DNA from 4 places in the Streptomyces sp. NPDC025638 genome. Region 4 is predicted to be linked to each of the others. Evidence: riboswitches for the same ligand, from Rfam matches in the RefSeq annotation. Region 4 holds a riboswitch; each other region holds the start of a gene.
What was found. Region 4 has a riboswitch for cyclic di-AMP ahead of ACZ4EG_RS36415 (transglycosylase SLT domain-containing protein). Riboswitches for the same ligand answer to the same signal wherever they lie in the genome.
Positions count from the first base shown of each region.

Region 1 (4,872 bases), on a different contig from region 4:
CCATGGGCGCGAGGGCGTGCGGGGAAAAGGAGTTGGAGGAGTCACCACTTCGGTGGCCGGTGCCCGCACCGCCCTCCGCGCGGCATCCGCCGGAAAGCCGGATACCGTCGAGGAGTGACCAACCAGCCCCACCCCCCGAACCCCACCCCCGCCGCCCCCGACCTGTTCAGCTGGGAGTTCGCCAGTAACCCCTACCCGGCCTACGCCTGGCTCCGCGAGCACGCCCCCGTGCACCGGACGAAACTCCCGAGCGGTGTCGAGGCCTGGCTGGTCACCCGGTACGCCGATGCCAAGCAGGCGCTGGCCGACCAGCGGCTGTCGAAGAACCCCGCGCATCACGACGAGCCCGCGCACGCCAAGGGCAAGACCGGTATCCCCGGTGAGCGCAAGGCGGAGCTGATGACGCATCTGCTCAACATCGACCCGCCGGACCACACCCGGCTGCGCCGGCTGGTCAGCAAGGCGTTCACACCCCGCCGGGTCGCCGAATTCGGCTCGCGCGTACAGGAACTGACAGACCGGCTCATCGACGGGTTCGCGGCCGAGGGGTCCGCCGACCTCATCCACGAGTTCGCCTTTCCGCTCCCCATCTACGCCATCTGCGACCTGCTCGGCGTTCCGCGCGAGGACCAGGACGACTTTCGGGACTGGGCGGGGATGATGATTCGGCACGGGGGAGGGCCGCGGGGCGGGGTCGCGCGGTCGGTCAAGAAGATGCGGGGCTATCTCGCCGAGCTCATCCACAGGAAGCGCGAGGCCCTGCCCGACAGCCCCGCTCCCGGCGAGGACCTCATCTCCGGGCTCATCCGCGCCTCGGACCACGGCGAGCACCTCACCGAGAACGAGGCCGCCGCGATGGCCTTCATCCTGCTGTTCGCCGGGTTCGAGACGACCGTCAACCTCATCGGCAACGGCACCTACGCCCTGCTCACCCATCCCGAGCAACGGCACCGTCTGCAGGCGTCCCTCGCCCGCCGGGAACGGGACCTCCTGGAGACCGGTGTCGAGGAACTCCTGCGCTACGACGGCCCGGTCGAACTGGCCACCTGGCGGTTCGCCACCGAGCCGCTCACCATCGGCGGGCAGGACATCGCACCCGGCGACCCCGTCCTGGTGGTGCTCGCCGCCGCCGACCGGGACCCGGAGCGGTTCGCCGACCCGGACGTCCTCGATCTCGGCCGACGTGACAACCAACACCTTGGATACGGCCACGGCATCCACTACTGCCTGGGTGCCCCGCTCGCCCGGCTGGAGGGCCAGACCGCGCTCGCCACCCTTCTCACCCGCCTCCCGGACCTCCGACTCGCGGTGGATCCGGCCGATTTGCGGTGGCGTGGCGGGCTCATCATGCGTGGACTGCGCACTTTGCCCGTGGAGTTCACGCCCGTCCGGTAAGTGAGGGAAGCGCGGCCTGTCGCGCCCCAAACCTGATGAATGCTCAACTCTGTGATCTTCACGTGATCTACGCGGCATTAACTTGTGACAAGTGATCGTCAGTGGATACGTTTACCGGGCAGCGCGGTACGTCGGCTTTCTGTGCCGCGCCGGTTATCGCTGTCGCACGAAAGGCTTCCGCATGCTCTCCGGGAACGGTCGTCACCGTCGCCCCCGTCAGGCTCCGGCCCTCCTCGTCGCGGCCGGAGTGACCGGCTCCGCCATCGCCATCCCGCTCCTGGGGGCCGCGAGCGCCAACGCGGCCGACGGCACCACATGGGACAAGGTGGCCGAGTGCGAGAGCGGCGGCTCCTGGAGCGCCGACTCCGGCAACGGCTACTACGGCGGTCTGCAGATGTCGCAGGACGACTGGGACAAGTACGGCGGCCTCGCGTACGCCTCCAGCCCGGACGAGGCCAGCCGTTCGCAGCAGATAGCCGTCGCGGAGAAGGTTCTCGCCGACCAGGGCACCAAGCCCTGGGCCACCTGTGCCCTGCTCTCCGGGCTCACCGCGAGCTCCGGGTCGGTCGATGTCGACACCGGCGTCTCGGCATCCGATTCGCCCGGCTCATCCGATTATTCGGACTCCTCTGATTCATCCGACTCATCCGATTCACGCTCGAAGTCGGACTCCTCGGGGAAGGCTTCCCCCTCGGCGAACGCCGACGAGGGGAACGGGGCGAAGGGCAAGAGCGAGGGCAAGGGCGAAGATTCCGCCAAGTCGGACAAGTCGGAATCCGAAGGCTCGGGTAACTCGCAGGGGAGTGGTGGCGCGCCCACGGAAGTCCCTAAAACGGACGATTCCGACAACTCGTGGCAAAGCGGGGGGTCTTGGAGTCTGGTCGACACCGGCGCGATCGGGGGCGGCCGTCACCGCGGGGGTAATGCGGACGAAAACGCAGCAAACGGGCAGGGCTCGGCCTCGGTGGGTCGTCACGCCTCGCGCACCTACACGGTTCGCGACGGCGACACTCTCGCATCCATCGCCGACTCCCTTGACGTCGACGGCGGATGGCGTGCGCTCTATGCCGCAAACAAGGCCGCCATCGGCACCGACCCGAACGACATCACCCCCGGTCAGACCCTGGACGTCGCTACCGAAATCGGCGAAAAGTAGCGGGAGTTGACGTCCCACTTTCACGCCCAATGTCCGGTTTGGTGAAAGTGTGGGATGAGTCTCAGAAGCCCTGATCGTCTTTGGAATTCCCCGGATCGCGTGTCTACGGTCGAGTCCGCTCGTCACCACGAGCCCCGGCTGTCGCAACGCCGAGTCCTGCCAGCGGCCGCACGGGAACAGTCGTCGCGTCACGCGCCGTAGGCAGGAGCGGGGGACCCAAGGTAAGTGCCGCGCCGGACAGTTGAGCCGGAGCGGCTAGGGGTGGAGCCACGCCTCCCAGCGGAGGTGTGGCCGGGCAACTCAACCGGCCCGAACCCGACAGCTCACCTCGCAGGCGTCGGTGAGGGGATCCATCCATGCTGTTTTCCGCCCAGGGCAAGCACCGTCGTCCCTCGAAGGCCAGGGCCACCCGTGCCATCGCGCTCGCCGGTGTCGCCTGCGCCGCCGTCGTCGCCCCGCTGATGGCCTCCGGCGCCGCCTCGGCCGCCACCGCCTCCGAGTGGGACGCCGTAGCCAAGTGCGAGTCCGGCGGCAACTGGTCCATCAACACCGGCAACGGCTACTACGGCGGTCTGCAGTTCTCCGCCTCGACGTGGTCCGCGTACGGCGGCGCGAAGTACGCCGGCACCGCCGACAAGGCCACCAAGGCGCAGCAGATAGAGATCGCCGAGAAGGTCCTCGCCGCCCAGGGCGAGGGCGCCTGGCCGGTCTGCGGCACGGGCCTGTCCAGCACCCCCTACGGCGGCGCCGCGGCGAGCACCGCCCCCCGGGCGACCGAGAAGCCGGCCGCCTCCCGCTCCGCCGAGCGCCCGGCCGCGGCCAAGACCGTCACCACCCCGACCGGCAAGAAGGTCAAGAAGGGCGACGGCGAGTACAAGGTCGTCAAGGGCGACACCCTCGGCTCGATCGCCCAGAAGCACAAGGTCAAGGGCGGCTGGCAGAAGCTGTTCAAGCTGAACAAGAACATCGTCCAGGACGCGGACCTCATCTACCCGGGCCAGCAGCTCCACCTGAAGTGATGCGCGGCCGGTAGCCCGGCTGCAAGAACCGCAGCCGCCCCCGTCCCCACGGTCTCCCCGCCCCGGTGCGTATTCCCCCGTACGCGCCGGGGCGGGGCTTGTTCATGGGGCGCTGTGTTCGAGCCGTTCTCCACCCCGCCTTTGTTTCGAGCCGGAACAATGGGTACGGTCGGACCCTGTCCACGGGACGGTCGGTCGGTGGCCGATGCCCCCGGGACGGTTAGGCTCTAGTCGCAAGGCACCCAGCCCCGCACTTCCAGCGTCACATCCATGAAGGAGATGCTCGTGCCGTCCATCGACGTCGTCGTAGCCCGGGAAATCCTGGACTCCCGAGGCAACCCCACGGTCGAGGTCGAGGTCGGCCTCGACGACGGCAGCACGGGTCGTGCCGCCGTTCCGTCCGGCGCCTCCACCGGCGCCTTCGAGGCCATCGAGCTCCGCGACGGCGACCCGAACCGCTACCTGGGCAAGGGCGTCGAGAAGGCCGTTCTCGCCGTGATCGAGCAGATCGGCCCGGAGCTGGTCGGCTACGACGCCACCGAGCAGCGCCTGATCGACCAGGCGATGTTCGACCTGGACGCCACCGACAACAAGGGCTCGCTCGGCGCCAACGCCATCCTCGGCGTCTCCCTCGCCGTCGCCCACGCCGCCTCCGAGGCCAGCGACCTCCCCCTCTTCCGCTACCTGGGCGGCCCGAACGCGCACCTGCTGCCGGTGCCGATGATGAACATCCTGAACGGCGGCTCGCACGCCGACTCCAACGTGGACATCCAGGAGTTCATGATCGCCCCGATCGGCGCGGAGTCCTTCTCCGAGGCGCTGCGCTGGGGCGCCGAGGTCTACCACACCCTGAAGAAGGTCCTGAAGAGCAAGGGCCTGGCCACCGGCCTGGGCGACGAGGGCGGCTTCGCCCCGAACCTCGGCTCCAACCGTGAGGCCCTCGACCTCATCCTGGAGGCCATCAAGCAGGCCGGGTACGTCCCCGGTGAGCAGATCGCGCTCGCGCTCGACGTCGCCGCGTCCGAGTTCTACAAGGACGGCAAGTACGAGTTCGAGGGCAAGTCCCGCTCGGCCGCCGAGATGACGGAGTACTACGAGGAGCTCGTGGCGGCCTACCCGCTCGTCTCCATCGAGGACCCGCTGTTCGAGGACGACTGGGCCGGCTGGAAGGTCCTGACCGACAAGCTCGGCGACAAGGTCCAGATCGTCGGCGACGACCTGTTCGTCACCAACCCGGAGCGCCTGGCCCGCGGCATCGAGGAGGGCACCGCCAACGCCCTGCTCGTGAAGGTGAACCAGATC
Region 1 covers NZ_JBVHLX010000013.1:90,788-95,659, reverse strand. The annotation lists gene ACZ4EG_RS30575 (cytochrome P450 family protein) at 115-1,395, shown strand; gene ACZ4EG_RS30570 (transglycosylase family protein) at 1,577-2,551, shown strand; cyclic di-AMP (ydaO/yuaA leader) riboswitch at 2,735-2,903, shown strand; gene ACZ4EG_RS30565 (transglycosylase family protein) at 2,908-3,570, shown strand; gene eno (phosphopyruvate hydratase) at 3,850-4,872, shown strand, end outside.
Region 1: it holds a riboswitch for cyclic di-AMP, as region 4 does, so the genes downstream of both, ACZ4EG_RS30565 (transglycosylase family protein) here and ACZ4EG_RS36415 (transglycosylase SLT domain-containing protein) in region 4, are expected to answer to the same signal.

Region 2 (4,872 bases), on a different contig from region 4:
GAGAGGTTGGCCAGGATGGAGTAGTACAGGTGCGGCATGCCGGTGTCCTGCTGGAGCTGCCGGTCGATCGCGTCCTCCAGGAGCAGACTGCCGGCGATGTACGCGCGCCAGGCGCGCTGCTCCTCGGGGGTGAGCCAGCGGGTCGTCATACCGCCAGTGTAAGTTTGTTTCAAACTTGAACCAAGCCCGCACGTCAGTCGCAGTACATCAGACCTCGTCAGGGAGAGCGCGCCGATGCCGTACCCGTACGTCCTGTTGTCCGCAGCCGTCTCCCTCGACGGCTGTCTGGACGACACCGGCCCCGAGCGGCTGCTCCTGTCCAGCCCGGCCGACTTCGACCGGGTCGACGAGGTGCGGGCGTCGGTCGACGCGATCCTGGTCGGCGCCGGCACGATCCGCGCCGACAACCCGCGGCTCCTGGTCAACTCGCCCGAGCGGCGCGCCGCGCGCGTGGCCGCGGGCCGGCCCGAGTACCCCCTCAAGGTCACCGTCAGCGGCTCCGGCGAGCTGGACCCGGACGCGAAGTTCTGGCACACGGGCGGCGAGAAGGTCCTCTATACGACGGAGAAGGGCGCCGAGCGCGTCCGCGGACTGGGCCTCGCGGCCGATGTCGTCCCGCTCGGCCCCGACCTCGACTGGCCGGCGCTGCTCACGCACCTGTACGAGGAGCGCGGGGTGCGCCGGCTGATGGTCGAGGGCGGCGGCACCATCCACACCCAGTTGCTCCGCCAGGGCCTCGCCGACGAACTCCAGCTGGTCCTCGCCCCGCTCCTGGTGGGCGATCCGGCGGCGCCCCGGCTGTTCGGCCCCGGGGGCTACCAGGGCGGGCGGCTCCGGCTCGTGGAGACGCGTCGCATCGAGGACGTCGTACTGATGCGGTACGAGCCGACGGCACCCGGCACCGGGCGGTCGGTCGCCGCGGCGGACCGGCACTGGATGCGGATCGCCTGCGACCTCGCGGCGCTGTGCCCGCCCTCGGAGACCGCCTTCAGCGTGGGCGCGGTCGTGGTGGCCGCCGACGGCACCGAGCTGGCCCGGGGGCACTCGCGGGAGGGCGACGACCCCGTCGTGCACGCCGAGGAAGCGGCGCTGGCCAAGGTCGACCCGGCCGACCCGAGGCTGGCCGCCGCCACGGTCTACAGCAGCCTGGAGCCCTGCGCCCGCCGGGCGTCGCGGCCCGCTCCCTGTGCGCGGCTGATCCTGGACGCCGGGGTACGACGGGTGGTCGCGGCCTGGCGGGAGCCGGACACGTTCGTGCCGGGCGCCGACGGGACCGGGCTGCTGAGGGGCGAGGGCGTGGACGTCGTCCTGCTGCCCGAGTACGAGGACCTGGCCAAGGCGCCGAACCGCCATCTGTCGGCCCGCGGATAAACCCGTGCGCTTGCACCCCTGAGCATGGCGTATGCTTAAGGCACACCGACGCGGGGTGGAGCAGCTCGGTAGCTCGCTGGGCTCATAACCCAGAGGTCGCAGGTTCAAATCCTGTCCCCGCTACTCAAGGCTCAGGGCCGGAATCCAGTTCATGGATTCCGGCCCTGAGTGTTTTGGCGAAGACCAGGCGAATATCACGAAGAGTGATCGGACGAAAGCCCTCCGCATAACATCTGAGTCACCATCAAAAACGTTGTGACTCATGTACTGCGGTCAACTCGCCCGATTTCCACCGGTCGTGGCGTGTAAGTCCCGCCGTAAAAACGTTAATGATCAAGCAGAACGGCTTGGAATCTGACAGTCGGGTCTATTAACGTTCGATAACGCAGCGCGGTCGTCCCAGCCGTCACAAGAGTCGGCTCCGTGCGCACGCGCCGAATCTCGCAAGGGAACCGGGGAACCACCACCTTGGGGTGAATCACGCGGATGCCGCCGTGGAGGCACGGCCGGTATACGCGCGTAGGAGACCTTCCTGCTCCGAACCCGTCAGCTAACCCGGTAGGCGACGGAAGGAAAGGAGTACGCCCGCGTGGCGTCCAACCGGCCTGCCCCCACAGCCCCATTCGTGCCGAGCGAGCACACCGAGACCTTCGGCTACGGCAGCTACCGCACCGACGAGGGCCCGTGGGAGGAGTGGAACCCCACCGAGGAGTCCCTCAGCCCGGTACGCGGCCGGCATCGCGTCGCCAAGCAGCGCGGCGGCGGACTCGCCCGCAGCTCCACGGTCCTGGGCGTCGGCGTCATAGCCGCCGTCGGCGCGGGCGGCATGGCCAGCGCCAACACCGGAAAGCCGCCGGTGTCCATCTCCATGCCCGACCTGCCCTCCGTCGGCTCCCTGCTGGGCGACAGCACCCCGGACGACGCCCCCAAGGGCTCCGCGACCGCGCTCAGCAGCGTCGGCATGACCTCCGCCGACAGCGCCCAGGGTGCCTCCGACGCCGGTGAGGCGCTGCGCAACCGCATCATGGCCCAGGCCGAGAAGCAGCAGGGCCAGGTCGACACCAAGGCCGCCGCCGCTGCCGTGGCCGCTGCGGACAAGCAGGTCGCCGCCGCGGCCGCCAAGGCCGAGAAGGAGGCCGCCGCCAAGGCCGCCGCCGCCAAGGCGAGTGCGGAGGCCGCGGCCAAGAGGAAGGCCGAGGCCGCACGCCTGGCCGCGCTGGCCAAGCAGTACACGCTGCCGACCTCCTCGTACACGATCACCTCGACCTTCGGTCAGGCCGGCGCCATGTGGTCCTCCGGCTACCACACCGGCCTCGACTTCGCCGCGCCCACGGGCACGCTCATCAAGGCCATCCACAGCGGCACGATCACCGAGGCGGGCTGGGCCGGCTCCTACGGCTACCGCACGATCCTCACCCTCGACGACGGCACCGAGCTGTGGTTCTGCCACCAGTCCTCGATCAGCGTCTCCGCCGGGCAGAAGGTCAGCACCGGCGACGTCATCGGCCGCGTCGGCGCCACCGGCAACGTCACGGGCCCGCATCTGCACCTGGAGGTCCACCCGGGCGGCCAGGCCACCGGGATCGACCCGATGACCTGGCTGCGGGGCAAGGGCCTCAACCCCTGACCCACCCTGTCGACCGCCGGCGGTCCTGACGGCACCCCCCGACGTCAGGACCGCCGGTCAGGTGTTTGCGGGATCTTTGCGGGCGTATCCGGAATCTTTCGATCCGGTGTGACCGTTGTCATAGATCATGACTTCTCTTCGTAAGCTCGGCTCCTCCGACCTGGAGGTCTTCCCGCTCACCCTCGGCGGCAACGTCTTCGGCTGGACCGCCGACGAGACCTCCTCCTTCGCCGTCCTGGACGCCTACACGGCCGCCGGCGGCAATTTCGTCGACACCGCCGACTCCTACTCCGCGTGGATCGAGGGCCACCAGGGCGGCGAGTCCGAGACGATCATCGGCAAGTGGGTCAAGGCCCGCGGCAACCGGTCCGACGTGGTGATCGCGACCAAGGTCAGCCAGCACCCCGACTTCCCGGGCCTGACCGCCGCCAACATCAAGGCCGCCGCCGATGCCTCCCTGCGGCGCCTGGACACCGATTACATCGATCTCTACTACCCCCACTTCGACAAGCCGGAAGTGCCGGTCGAGGAGATCGTCGGCGCGCTGGACGAGCTGGTGAAGGCGGGCAAGGTGCGGCACATCGCCGCCTCCAACATCACCGCGGAACGCCTCCAGGCGTCCCTCGACTTCTCCGACCGCGAGGGCCTGGCCCGGTACGTGGCGCTCCAGCCCCACTACAACCTCGTGTCCCGCGACACCTACGAGGGTGCTTTGCAGGACGTCGTCATCCGCAACGGCCTCGCGGCCGTCCCCTACTTCTCCCTGGCCGCCGGTTTCCTCACGGGCAAGTACCGGCCCGGTACGACGGTGGACAGCGCGCGTGCCAAGGGCGCGGCCAAGCACCTCGACACCGAGCGCGGCCGACGGGTGCTGACCGCCCTGGACGAGATCGCCGCCGCCCACGAGGCCCCCGTCCCCACGGTGGCCCTCGCCTGGCTGGCGGCCCGGCCGACGGTGACGGCACCGATCGCCTCGGCACGCACGGTGGAACAGCTCCCGGCGCTGCTGGCGGTGGCCGAACTGCGGCTGTCGGAGAAGGAACTGGCGCGGCTGACGGAGGCGTCGGCGTAACGGCGTGCCACGCCTGTCCGCGGCGGCCTAAGGCCGATAGGGGTTGTACGCGGGATACGGCGCCGCCGGGTACCCGTACGGCACGGGCATTCCGTACGGCGCCGGCATTCCGTACGGCATCTGCGGCCCGTACACCGGACGGGGCGGCGCGGACATCCGGGCCGCGTACTCCATCGCCGGACGGGCCACCTGGCGCCGCTTCCACAGCTCGGCCAGCAACTCCCGCTCCCGTACGACGTAGTCGGCCCCCGCGCGGCCCCGGCGCCCGCGGTGGCGCAGGAACGCCAGCGCCGTCGCGTCCGCCTCGTACTGCCCCACGGCGCGCGCCGCCTGCTTGCCCAGGTGGTGGCCGGCGTAGTCACGGGCCATCTGCCGCGCCCGCATCGAGCCCAGCACGAACGGCTCGGCGGGGCCCAGCCACCCGGCGAAGACATACACCGGCAGCTCCTCCCGCACGGTCCGCAGCTCGCGCTGCCGCGTCCAGATCGCCAGCCAGGTCAGCAGCCCGAACGCGGGCACCATGAACGCCCCGTACACGGCGAAGAAGCCGTACGGGCCGAAGGTCGAGGAGCCGTTCCAGAACGCATGCATGCTCATCGCGAGCAGCAGCCCGCCGAGCGGTACCAGTACCCGCCGCACATGCTGCCGCTCGGCGGAGAGCGCGGCGATGCCGAAGCCGATGCCGGTGAGGACGGTGAAGAGGGGGTGCGCGAACGGGGACATGACGACGCGCACGAAGAACGTCGCGGCCGTGACGGAGGCGATGCCGCGGTCGCCGGTGATCTGGTCGGTGCCGAAGGCG
Region 2 covers NZ_JBVHLX010000006.1:20,305-25,176, reverse strand. The annotation lists gene ACZ4EG_RS17070 (MarR family winged helix-turn-helix transcriptional regulator) at 1-149, opposite strand, end outside; gene ACZ4EG_RS17065 (dihydrofolate reductase family protein) at 235-1,371, shown strand; tRNA gene ACZ4EG_RS17060 (tRNA-Met) at 1,421-1,494, shown strand; cyclic di-AMP (ydaO/yuaA leader) riboswitch at 1,794-1,951, shown strand; gene ACZ4EG_RS17055 (M23 family metallopeptidase) at 1,961-2,998, shown strand; gene ACZ4EG_RS17050 (aldo/keto reductase) at 3,126-4,070, shown strand; gene ACZ4EG_RS17045 (PrsW family intramembrane metalloprotease) at 4,098-4,872, opposite strand, start outside.
Region 2: it holds a riboswitch for cyclic di-AMP, as region 4 does, so the genes downstream of both, ACZ4EG_RS17055 (M23 family metallopeptidase) here and ACZ4EG_RS36415 (transglycosylase SLT domain-containing protein) in region 4, are expected to answer to the same signal.

Region 3 (4,872 bases), on a different contig from region 4:
CCCATGGGTCACACGACCAAGGCCGAGGCAGGCTCCGGGGGCCTGGCAGCGACCGAGCACCGCCTGGCCAACGGTCTGCGCGTGGTGCTCTCCGAGGACCACCTGACCCCGGTCGCGGCGGTGTGCCTCTGGTACGACGTCGGCTCCCGCCACGAAGTCAAGGGCCGTACCGGCCTGGCTCACCTTTTCGAGCATCTGATGTTCCAGGGCTCCGCGCAGGTGAAGGGCAACGGTCACTTCGAGCTGGTGCAGGGCGCCGGCGGCTCGCTCAACGGCACCACCAGCTTCGAGCGCACCAACTACTTCGAGACCATGCCCGCCCACCAGCTGGAGCTCGCCCTCTGGCTGGAGGCCGACCGCATGGGCTCGCTGCTGGCCGCCCTCGACGACGAGTCCATGGAGAACCAGCGGGACGTCGTCAAGAACGAGCGCCGGCAGCGCTACGACAACGTTCCGTACGGCACCGCCTTCGAGAAGCTCACCGCCCTCGCCTACCCGGAGGGCCACCCGTACCACCACACGCCGATCGGCTCGATGGCCGACCTGGACGCGGCCACGCTGGAGGACGCGCGCCGGTTCTTCCGGACGTACTACGCGCCCAACAACGCCGTGCTCTCCGTGGTCGGCGACATCGACCCGCAGCAGACCCTGGCCTGGATCGAGAAGTACTTCGGCTCGATCCCCTCCCACGACGGCAAGCCCGAGCCCCGCGACGGCTCGCTGCCGGAGGTCATCGGCGAGCAGCTGCGCGAGGTCGTCGTGGAGGAGGTCCCGGCACGCGCCCTGATGGCCGCCTACCGGCTCCCGCAGGACGGCACGCGCGCGTCCGACGCCGCCGACCTGGCGCTCACCGTCCTGGGCGGCGGCGAGTCGTCCCGCCTGTACAACCGGCTCGTGCGCCGCGACCGTACGGCCGTCGCGGCCGGGTTCGGCCTGCTGCGGCTGGCCGGGGCGCCCTCCCTGGGCTGGCTGGACGTGAAGACCTCCGGCGACGTCGAGGTGCCGGTCATCGAGACCGCCATCGACGAGGAACTCGCCCGCTTCGCGGAGGAGGGCCCCACGCCCGAGGAAATGGAGCGTGCCCAGGCCCAGTTGGAGCGCGAGTGGCTGGACCGGCTCGGCACGGTCGCCGGCCGCGCCGACGAACTGTGCCGGTTCGCGGTCCTGTTCGGTGACCCGCAGCTCGCCCTGACCGCCGTCCAGCGCGTCCTGGAGGTGACGCCGGAGGAGGTCCAGGAGGTGGCCAAGGCCCGCCTGCGCCCGGACAACCGCGCGGTGCTCGTCTACGAGCCGCTCTCCGCCGAGTCCGCGGAGCACACCCAGGACGAGGACTTCCCCGAGGACCCGGAGTCGGAAGCCACCGTGGAAGCGCCCACCGCCGACCACAACGAGGACGAGGAGGCGGCCAAGTGACCGAGCTCGCCGCGATGGAGTTCCACCCCCAGCCCCGTGCGGGCGAGGCGAAGCCGTGGGCCTTCCCGGCCCCCGAGCGCGGCACGCTGGAGAACGGCCTGACCGTTCTGCGCTGCCACCGCCCCGGCCAGCAGGTCGTCGCCGTCGAGGTGCTCCTGGACGCGCCGCTGGACGCCGAGCCGGCCGGTTTCGACGGTGTCGCCACGATCATGGCGCGGGCCTTCTCCGAAGGCACCGACAAGCACTCCGCCGAGGAGTTCGCCGCCGAGCTGGAGCGCTGCGGCGCGACCCTGGACGCGCACGCCGACCACCCGGGCGTCCGGCTGAGCCTGGAGGTCCCCGCCTCCCGCCTCGGCAAGGCGCTCGGCCTGCTCGCCGACGCCCTCAGGGCACCCGCGTTCGACGAGAGCGAGGTGGACCGGCTGGTGCGCAACCGCCTCGACGAGATCCCGCACGAGCTGGCGAACCCCTCCCGCCGTGCCGCCAAGGAGCTCTCGAAGGAGCTGTTCCCGGCGACCGCGCGCATGTCGCGCCCGCGCCAGGGCACCGAGGAGACCGTCGAGAAGATCGACGCGGCGGCCGTCCGCGGCTTCTACGACCGGCACGTGCGGCCCGCCACGGCCACCGCCGTGGTCGTCGGCGACCTCACCGGCATCGACCTGGACGCGCTGCTCGGCGAGACCCTGGGCGACTGGAACGGCTCCTCGGCGCAGCCGCGGCCCGTGCCGCCGGTGACCGCCGACGACACCGGCCGGGTCGTCATCGTGGACCGCCCCGGAGCCGTCCAGACGCAGCTGCTCATCGGGCGGGTCGGCGCGGACCGGCACGACCGCGTGTGGGCCGCCCAGGTGCTCGGCACGTACTGCCTCGGCGGCACCCTCACCTCCCGCCTGGACCGCGTCCTGCGCGAGGAGAAGGGCTACACCTACGGTGTGCGCTCGTTCGGGCAGGTCCTCAGGTCCGCCCCGGACGGCGCGGGTGCCTCGATGCTCGCCATCAGCGGCTCCGTGGACACCCCGAACACCGGTCCCGCGCTGCAGGACCTGTGGGCGGTGCTGCGCAAGCTCGCCGGCGAGGGCCTCACCGACGCCGAGCGCGACGTCGCCGTGCAGAACCTCGTGGGGGTCGCGCCGCTGAAGTACGAGACCGCGGCGGCCGTGGCGAGCACGCTGGCCGACCAGGTCGAGCAGTATCTGCCGGACGACTACCAGGCGACGCTGTACCGGCAGCTCGCCGCCACCGGCACCGTGGAGGCCACCGCCGCGGTGGTCAACGCCTTCCCGGTGGACCGTCTGGTGACGGTCCTGGTGGGCGACGCCGCCCAGATCAAGGAGCCGGTCGAGGCTCTCGGCATCGGCGAAGTCACCGTCGTCTCGGCCGAGTAGAGGCACGCGCGCGTGGGTCCTGTCGGCCGACGGGTCGTCAGGACCCACGAACGTTTCTCCAAGATGTCCGAATTGGGGCGGAGGTTGCCTGTCTGCCCTGTGGGATGCGCTACAAAATCCGGCTTCGGTTTGGGGATCCAAAGACCGCCCGCATAGCGTCGTCCAGGCTGTTCGTCGGGCAGTGCGCCGCACCCGCGGCACCGGACAGTCATCGCCGAGTCCCCGTACGGCGCGAGCCAGGGGAGCCGGGGACCCACGCAGTCCCTGGGGTGAATCGGACACCCGCGCGTGCCGCGAGGGGGTCCGTAGGAGACCTTCCTGCTCCGAACCCGTCAGCTAACCCGGTAGGCGAGAGGGAAGGAAAGGACCAGCCACTACATGGCGTTCACCCGCGCCACCGGGAAGCACCGCCGTCCCGGCCGGATGCACCGCACCACCGCCCGCGCGGCGGGCGTCGCGGCCCTCGCCACCACCGGTGCCGTCGGCACCCTCGCGGCCTCTCCGGCCCTCGCCGCCGAGCCCGCCCCCGCGGACACCGGTCTCACGCCGGTCATCACCATGGGCGACTCGGTCGCCGAGCAGATCGATGCCCAGGCCGCGGCCCAGGAGCAGGCCGCCGAGCAGAAGGCGGCCGAGGAGGCCGCGCGCAAGAAGGCCGTCGCCCTGGCGGAGAAGGAGCGCGAGGCCAAGGCGCGCGCCGCCCGCGAGGCCGAGCGCAAGCGGCTCAACGCGTTCGTGGCGCCGATCGCGAACTCGTATGTCTCCACCGGCTACAAGACCGGCGGATCCCTGTGGTCCTCCGGCTCCCACACCGGCATCGACTTCCACGCCTCCAGCGGAACCACCGTGCACGCGGTGGGCTCCGGCACGGTCGTGTCGACCGGCTGGGGCGGGTCGTACGGCAACCAGATCGTGATCCGGATGGCGGACGGCATGTACACCCAGTACGGCCATCTGTCGTCCATCGGCGTCTCCGTGGGCCAGAAGGTCCTTCCCGGCCAGCAGATAGGCCTCTCCGGCGCGACCGGCAACGTCACCGGGCCGCACCTCCACTTCGAGGCCCGGACGACCCCGGAGTACGGCTCGGACGTCGACCCCGTCGCCTACCTCCGCAAGCACGGCGTGAACGTCTGACGGCAGGGCGCACCGCTTCCCGAAGCCCCGGCTCCCCGAGCCGGGGCTTTCGCCGTTTCGGCCGCCCCGCTGTCCAAAAAATATCCATGGATTCCGGCACGCCATCGGAAATTCCCGTTGATTGCAATAGAGTCACGGAACACACGTCAATCGGCGACGTTTCACGGGGATTAAAGCGGAGGTCGGTCATGCGTATTCCGGCGAGCTCGGTATGCACGGCGATCAGGGACGACATCGTCGCCGGTGTCTACGAGCGCGGCGGCCGGCTCACCGAGGAACTCCTCGCGCGCCGCTACGGCGTCTCGCGCGTCCCCGTCCGCGAGGCACTGCGCACCCTGGAGGCCGAGGGCTTCGTGGTGACGCGGCGGCACGCGGGCGCGTGCGTCGCCGAACCGACCGAGCAGGAGGCCGCCGACCTGCTGGAGATGCGCATGCTGCTGGAGCCGCTCGGCGCCTCCCGGGCCGCGCAGCGGCGCACCGAGGCCCATCTCAAGGTGCTGCGCGGCCTGGTGAGGCTGGGCCAGGAGCGGGCCAGGCGGGGCAGCCACGAGGATCTGCGCTCCCTGGGCGGCTGGTTCCACGAGACGCTCGCGCAGGCCTCCGGCAGTCACGCCCTGACCTCGATGCTGACCCAGCTGCGGCACAAGATCGCCTGGATGTACACGGTGGAGGCGCCCGCCAACCCGGTGGAGTCCTGGACGGAGCACGGCGCCATCGTGGACGCGGTGGCGCGCGGCGACGGCGAGCGCGCGCGGGCGATCACGGCGCTGCACACCGAGCGCGCGACATCCGCGCACCGATTGCGCTTTCCCGGCGGCGGGGACCGTTCGGACCGTGTGAGGACTTCGCAACATGCCGTAAACATGTCGGGCCTGCGGCATTAACACGGGCGCCGTATACAAAGAAGGGATATTCGGCGGAGGTGCATTTCCGCTGCCCT
Region 3 covers NZ_JBVHLX010000002.1:122,036-126,907, forward strand. The annotation lists gene ACZ4EG_RS04715 (M16 family metallopeptidase) at 1-1,413, shown strand, start outside; gene ACZ4EG_RS04720 (M16 family metallopeptidase) at 1,410-2,798, shown strand; cyclic di-AMP (ydaO/yuaA leader) riboswitch at 3,001-3,164, shown strand; gene ACZ4EG_RS04725 (M23 family metallopeptidase) at 3,177-3,932, shown strand; gene ACZ4EG_RS04730 (GntR family transcriptional regulator) at 4,121-4,816, shown strand.
Region 3: it holds a riboswitch for cyclic di-AMP, as region 4 does, so the genes downstream of both, ACZ4EG_RS04725 (M23 family metallopeptidase) here and ACZ4EG_RS36415 (transglycosylase SLT domain-containing protein) in region 4, are expected to answer to the same signal.

Region 4 (4,872 bases):
AGTCACCCGTGAGGACGGCGACCGAGTTGCCCCAGCGGGTGTTCGCGCTCTCGACACCGCGGCGCACCGCGGCCTCGTCCATCACGTCGTCGTGGTACAGCGTCGCGAGGTGCGTCAGCTCGACGACGACGGCCGAGGGCACGACACCCGGCGCGTACGGGTCGCCGAACTGGGCCGCGAGCATCACGAGCAGCGGCCGGAACCGCTTCCCGCCCGCCCTCACCAGGTGCTGGGCGGCCTCCGTGATGAACGGGACCTCACTCTTGGTGGCTTCGAGCAAGCCTTCCTCGACAGCCGCCAATCCGGCCTGGACATCGGCTTCCAGAGCCTGGTCCCGCACGCTCAGCCCGAACGGCCCGACGACGGTCACGTGGGGTCTCCTGTCTGCTGGTGTCTGCTGGCGATTACACGGTTTGTCGATAGGTCGCTGCCATCACTCAAGTCAGCGTATCCGGTCAGGTTTCGATCACCGATAGCGCCCACCGTTACAGCCCAGGCGGTATCGGATCACGACCGGTATGTTTTTAATCAGTTGATAAGGATTGATTTTTATCTACTCATCATGATGTGACACTGTTTGTCCCTATATACCCGCATGTACCCGGTCCGCCGGCACCACGGGTACCACCCATGAACATCCGTACGTCCTCCCCCTACGAGACCACGCACGACGACATCCGCATCCCCCAGCCCGACGGGACACGGCTGCACGCGCGCGTATGGCGGCCCCTGACGGACGAACCCTGACAAGCGGGCCACGGCCACGCCTCCGTCCGGGTCGACGCCCGCGGGCGCGGGAACAGCAGGGGCCGGCCGGCGGACGGGTGTACGGGGCCGGAGGCGGCCGGCACGACCCGTACCACGACACGGTCCTCCGTCCGGTCGAACACCCCCGCGCGACCGCGGCCGGCCGCCCGGCCCGGCAATCGGCTTCCTCCAGGAGACCCTGCGCCGGTGGGACCACTGACCCAGGGACGGCACCCCGCCCGACGGCGCCTCCGCCCCGGCGGACCCCCTGGGCCGGCCGCTCCTGCGCGCGTACGTCCTCGACTCCCGTCCCCCGGCCACGGCCTACGACACCCCCCGGCCCGCCGAGTCGGCGAGCCGCACTGACCCTCACCCCACGTGACGGGCGTCACACACCGGCTCCAGGGCGCTCCCGTTGTCGTGCGGTCCCCGATGCACACCGGCGTCGACGACGGCCGCCTCGTCCCGATCGGGAACGACGCCGACCTGCCGCCCGGCCGGCGGGAGGAGGACGCCCGTTCGGCCCGCTTCGAGTTCGCGGTGCCGGAGGAGACCTGGATGCCGGGGCGGCCCGGGGTGCGCTCAATCCCGTCCGCGCGCCACGGAGGACACGCCTTTCGAGCTGAGCGGCATCGGCCATGCGTTCCCGCCCGGCGCGGGCATCACCTGTGACACGGAACACTTCCCGGTCTTCGACGAAGCCATCTGCACGGGGGGGCGGCGAGGTGGTCTTCGACCGGACGTGGGAGAAGCGCGTCCCGCGGACCCCCGCGAACCCCCTGTGACCTGCATGTCTGATTTGCCTTGAATGTTATTCCGTGAGTTGGGTCACGCCACCTCATGTCGCGCCACATCCACCCAAACACCCGTTTGCCCTTTTCCCGTCGGCCAGTTGAGGCTGTGCAACCGCAAAGGATCAAGTACCCCATACGCCTCAACCCAAGGTCAATTGGTGCGTTCTGTGAATCAGGTACTTGTTCCCGACATGTGCTCTCGCATAGCTTCCGGCCAGTCAGGCGGACGCCGAATCCTGCCGCCGCCGGACGTAACCCATCGACGAACTCATTCGCGTAGGCAGGAGCGGGGGACCCAGGTAGGCCGCCGGACCGGACGACACATGTCGCACGGAACGGCTCGGGGTGAAGTCGCGCAGCCTCAGGGCGGCACGGCCGGGCACCTCCCCGTCCGAACCCGACAGCTCACCTCGCAGGCGACGGAGAGGAAATCCCCCATGGCCGCTGCCGCTCAGCCCCGCCGCACCACCCGCCTCGTCCGCAAGCTCGCCGTCGCCGGCACCGGCGCCGCGGTGCTCGCTCTCCCGCTCATCGGCGCGACCACGGCCTCGGCCGCCCCCGCCACCACGCCCGCCGCGGCCGACACGACCCTGGCCGGCTACCCGAACAACCTCGACGGCTGGATCCGCGAGTCCCTCGCCATCATGAAGGAAAGGCACATTCCGGGCACGTACAACGGCATCTACCGCAACATCATGCGTGAGTCGTCGGGCAACCCGCGGGCCATCAACCTGTGGGACTCCAACGCGGCCAAGGGCATCCCGTCCAAGGGCCTGCTCCAGGTCATCGACCCGACGTTCAACGCGTACCACGTGGTCGGAACGTCGTTCGACATCTACGACCCGGTCGCGAACATCACCGCCGCCTGCAACTACGCGGCCGCGCGGTACGGCTCGATGGACAACGTCTTCGGCGCGTACTGACGGACGCTACGGGGCGCGTGCTGACGGATCTCCCCGCAACGGGAGAGCTAGGCAAAGAGTCTTTCGAGGACGACGGCGATGCCGTCGTCCTCGTTCGACAAGGTGATCTCGTCGGCCACCGCCTTGAGTTCGGGGTGGGCGTTGGCCATCGCCACACCGCGGGCGGCCCAGTCGAACATCGGGATGTCGTTGGGCATGTCCCCGAAGGCGATGGCATGCCGGGCACTCACCCCCAGGTGTTCGGCGGCCAGCGCCAGACCGGTCGCCTTCGTGATACCGCACGGCTGGAGCTCGACGGTCCCCGGCCCGGACATGGTGACCGTCGCCAGCGAACCCACGACGTCACGGGCAGTCGCCGCCAACTCGTCGTCGGACAGGGCGTGATGGCGCAGCAGGACCTTGCTGATGGGTTCGCACCACAGATCGTCGCGCCGCGGGACCCGTACGGCGGGCAGGGTCGGGTGCGGCATCAGATACCCCGGCTCGATGAGCGTGAGCCCGTCCACCCCGTCCTGGTCGACGGCCGCGTACACCTGACCCACCTCGGCCTCGATCTTGCCGAGAGCGGTCTCGGCCAACTCCCGGTCCAGGGTGACCGACCACAGCAGTCGGTCCGCGCCGGCCTCGTACAACTGCGCGCCCTGTCCGCACACCGCGAGCCCCCTGCTGCCGAGTTCATCGAGCAGCGGCCGCACTCTCGGCGCCGGGCGCCCCGTCACCACGAGATGCTGCGCACCGGCCTCCACCGTCCGCGCGAGGGCCGCGCGGGAGCGGTCGGAGAGGGTGTCGTCGCCGCGGAGCAGCGTTCCGTCCAGGTCGGTGGCGACGAGTGAATACGCGGGGGGAGCGGCCATGATCAGAGAATACGGACAACATGCCGCTGCGGCTCACCCCCGTCCCAGCCGTTGTTCTCAACCCCACGGGGTCCGGGCGGAGATGCTGCCACCGCCCGTCGTCAGTGGTGCGCGTTAGGTTGCTGTCACTGCGCCGAGGGAGCTGAGGAAACGGGGGCGGATGTGGTGACGGACCAGCGGGACGTTTTCCGGAGGTATCTGCGCAAGGCGGCGCCCGCCGTTCTCGCGCGCTTCCCCGAGGAGTTGAGGCCCGAGATCTACGCCCTCTCCTTCCGCATCTGGCGCATCGACTACGACGAGCGCCACCCCTATGTGGCCATCGGCTACAACACCGAGACCCAGTACGAGCTGGAGAAGCACCACGGGGACCCCGGCGAGGCCCGCTGGCACTACGCCTGCTGGCTCCTGGACGGCTTCGAGATGCTCGGCAACGTCCCCGAGGACCCGGCCGGCGCACCGCTCTACGTCGAGGAGGTCAAGGAACTCGGCCTCTGGTTCGACGAAGACCGGGACGACGACGAGGGAGACCGGGACGACGACGAGGCGGGCGAGATCGAGGCCAAGCGCGATCTGCTCGGCCTGCATTTCGCCGACGCCTGTATCGATCTCGCCCGCCATCTGCACGAAAGCGGGGAGATCGAGCGGCTCTTCGGCCGTCGGCTGCCCGTCGTCGTCTTCGACATGGACTGCCCCGAGTGGGAGATCGAGGCCACCGAGGCGGCCAACCCCCCGGAGCTGATCGAGGAGTTCCTGGCGTGGCAGCGGGCGGCCGAGGAGGGGTAGCCGCCCGCCCTGCCGTCAACTCCTGCCGTCAACTCCTGCTCTCGGCCCCCGCGTTCAGCCGTGCGCCGCCGCCAGGTGCTTGGCCAGCCGCGGGGAGGCGAACTCGGTGCCGCAGACGAAGCGCATCACCGGGCCGTAGGACCCGGCGGCCGGGAGGCCGGTGAAGTAGAGGCCGGGGACCGAGGAGACAAAGCCGGCGCCGAGCTTCGGGGTGCCGCGGCTGACCGCGAGCCGGGTGCGCAGCTCATGGCCGAGGAAGTCCATGGCCGCGATGTTCACGCGGTAGCCGGTGGCCGCGACGACATGGTCGGCGCTGAGCCCGCGGGTGGCGCCGGCGAGGGTGCGGACCGTGAGGAGCGGGCTGCCGTCGGAGACGTCCGCGCCGACCAGCCGCTCGACCTCCTGGACCTGCACCTTGCCCTCGAAGCGGTCGCGCAGCCACCACGCGCCGAGCGGGCCGAGGACCCGGCGGACCAGATAGTGGCGGGCCTGGGCCGGGAGGTAGCGGTAGGGGTGGGGGTAGTAGCTGAGGGCCCACAGGGACCAGGCCCGGCCGAAGGGGGACTCCGGGCGCAGCTTCGGCTGCTTCCAGGGCGGGGCGCCGAAGGCCACCTTGCCGTGGCCGCGCGCGACCACGCGCACCTGTGCGCCCGCCTCCGCCGCCAGGGCGGCCGTCTCCAGCGCGGACTGGCCGGCGCCTATGACGATCAGCTCCTTGCCCTTGAAGGTGCTCAGGTCGTGGTGCTGTGAGCTGTGGGACACCGGGCCCGT
Region 4 covers NZ_JBVHLX010000017.1:176,376-181,247, reverse strand. The annotation lists gene ACZ4EG_RS36425 (polyprenyl synthetase family protein) at 1-370, opposite strand, end outside; partial or broken gene ACZ4EG_RS36420 (hypothetical protein) at 631-1,233, shown strand; cyclic di-AMP (ydaO/yuaA leader) riboswitch at 1,792-1,975, shown strand; gene ACZ4EG_RS36415 (transglycosylase SLT domain-containing protein) at 1,979-2,464, shown strand; gene ACZ4EG_RS36410 (HAD family hydrolase) at 2,512-3,318, opposite strand; gene ACZ4EG_RS36405 (hypothetical protein) at 3,484-4,101, shown strand; gene ACZ4EG_RS36400 (FAD-dependent oxidoreductase) at 4,156-4,872, opposite strand, start outside.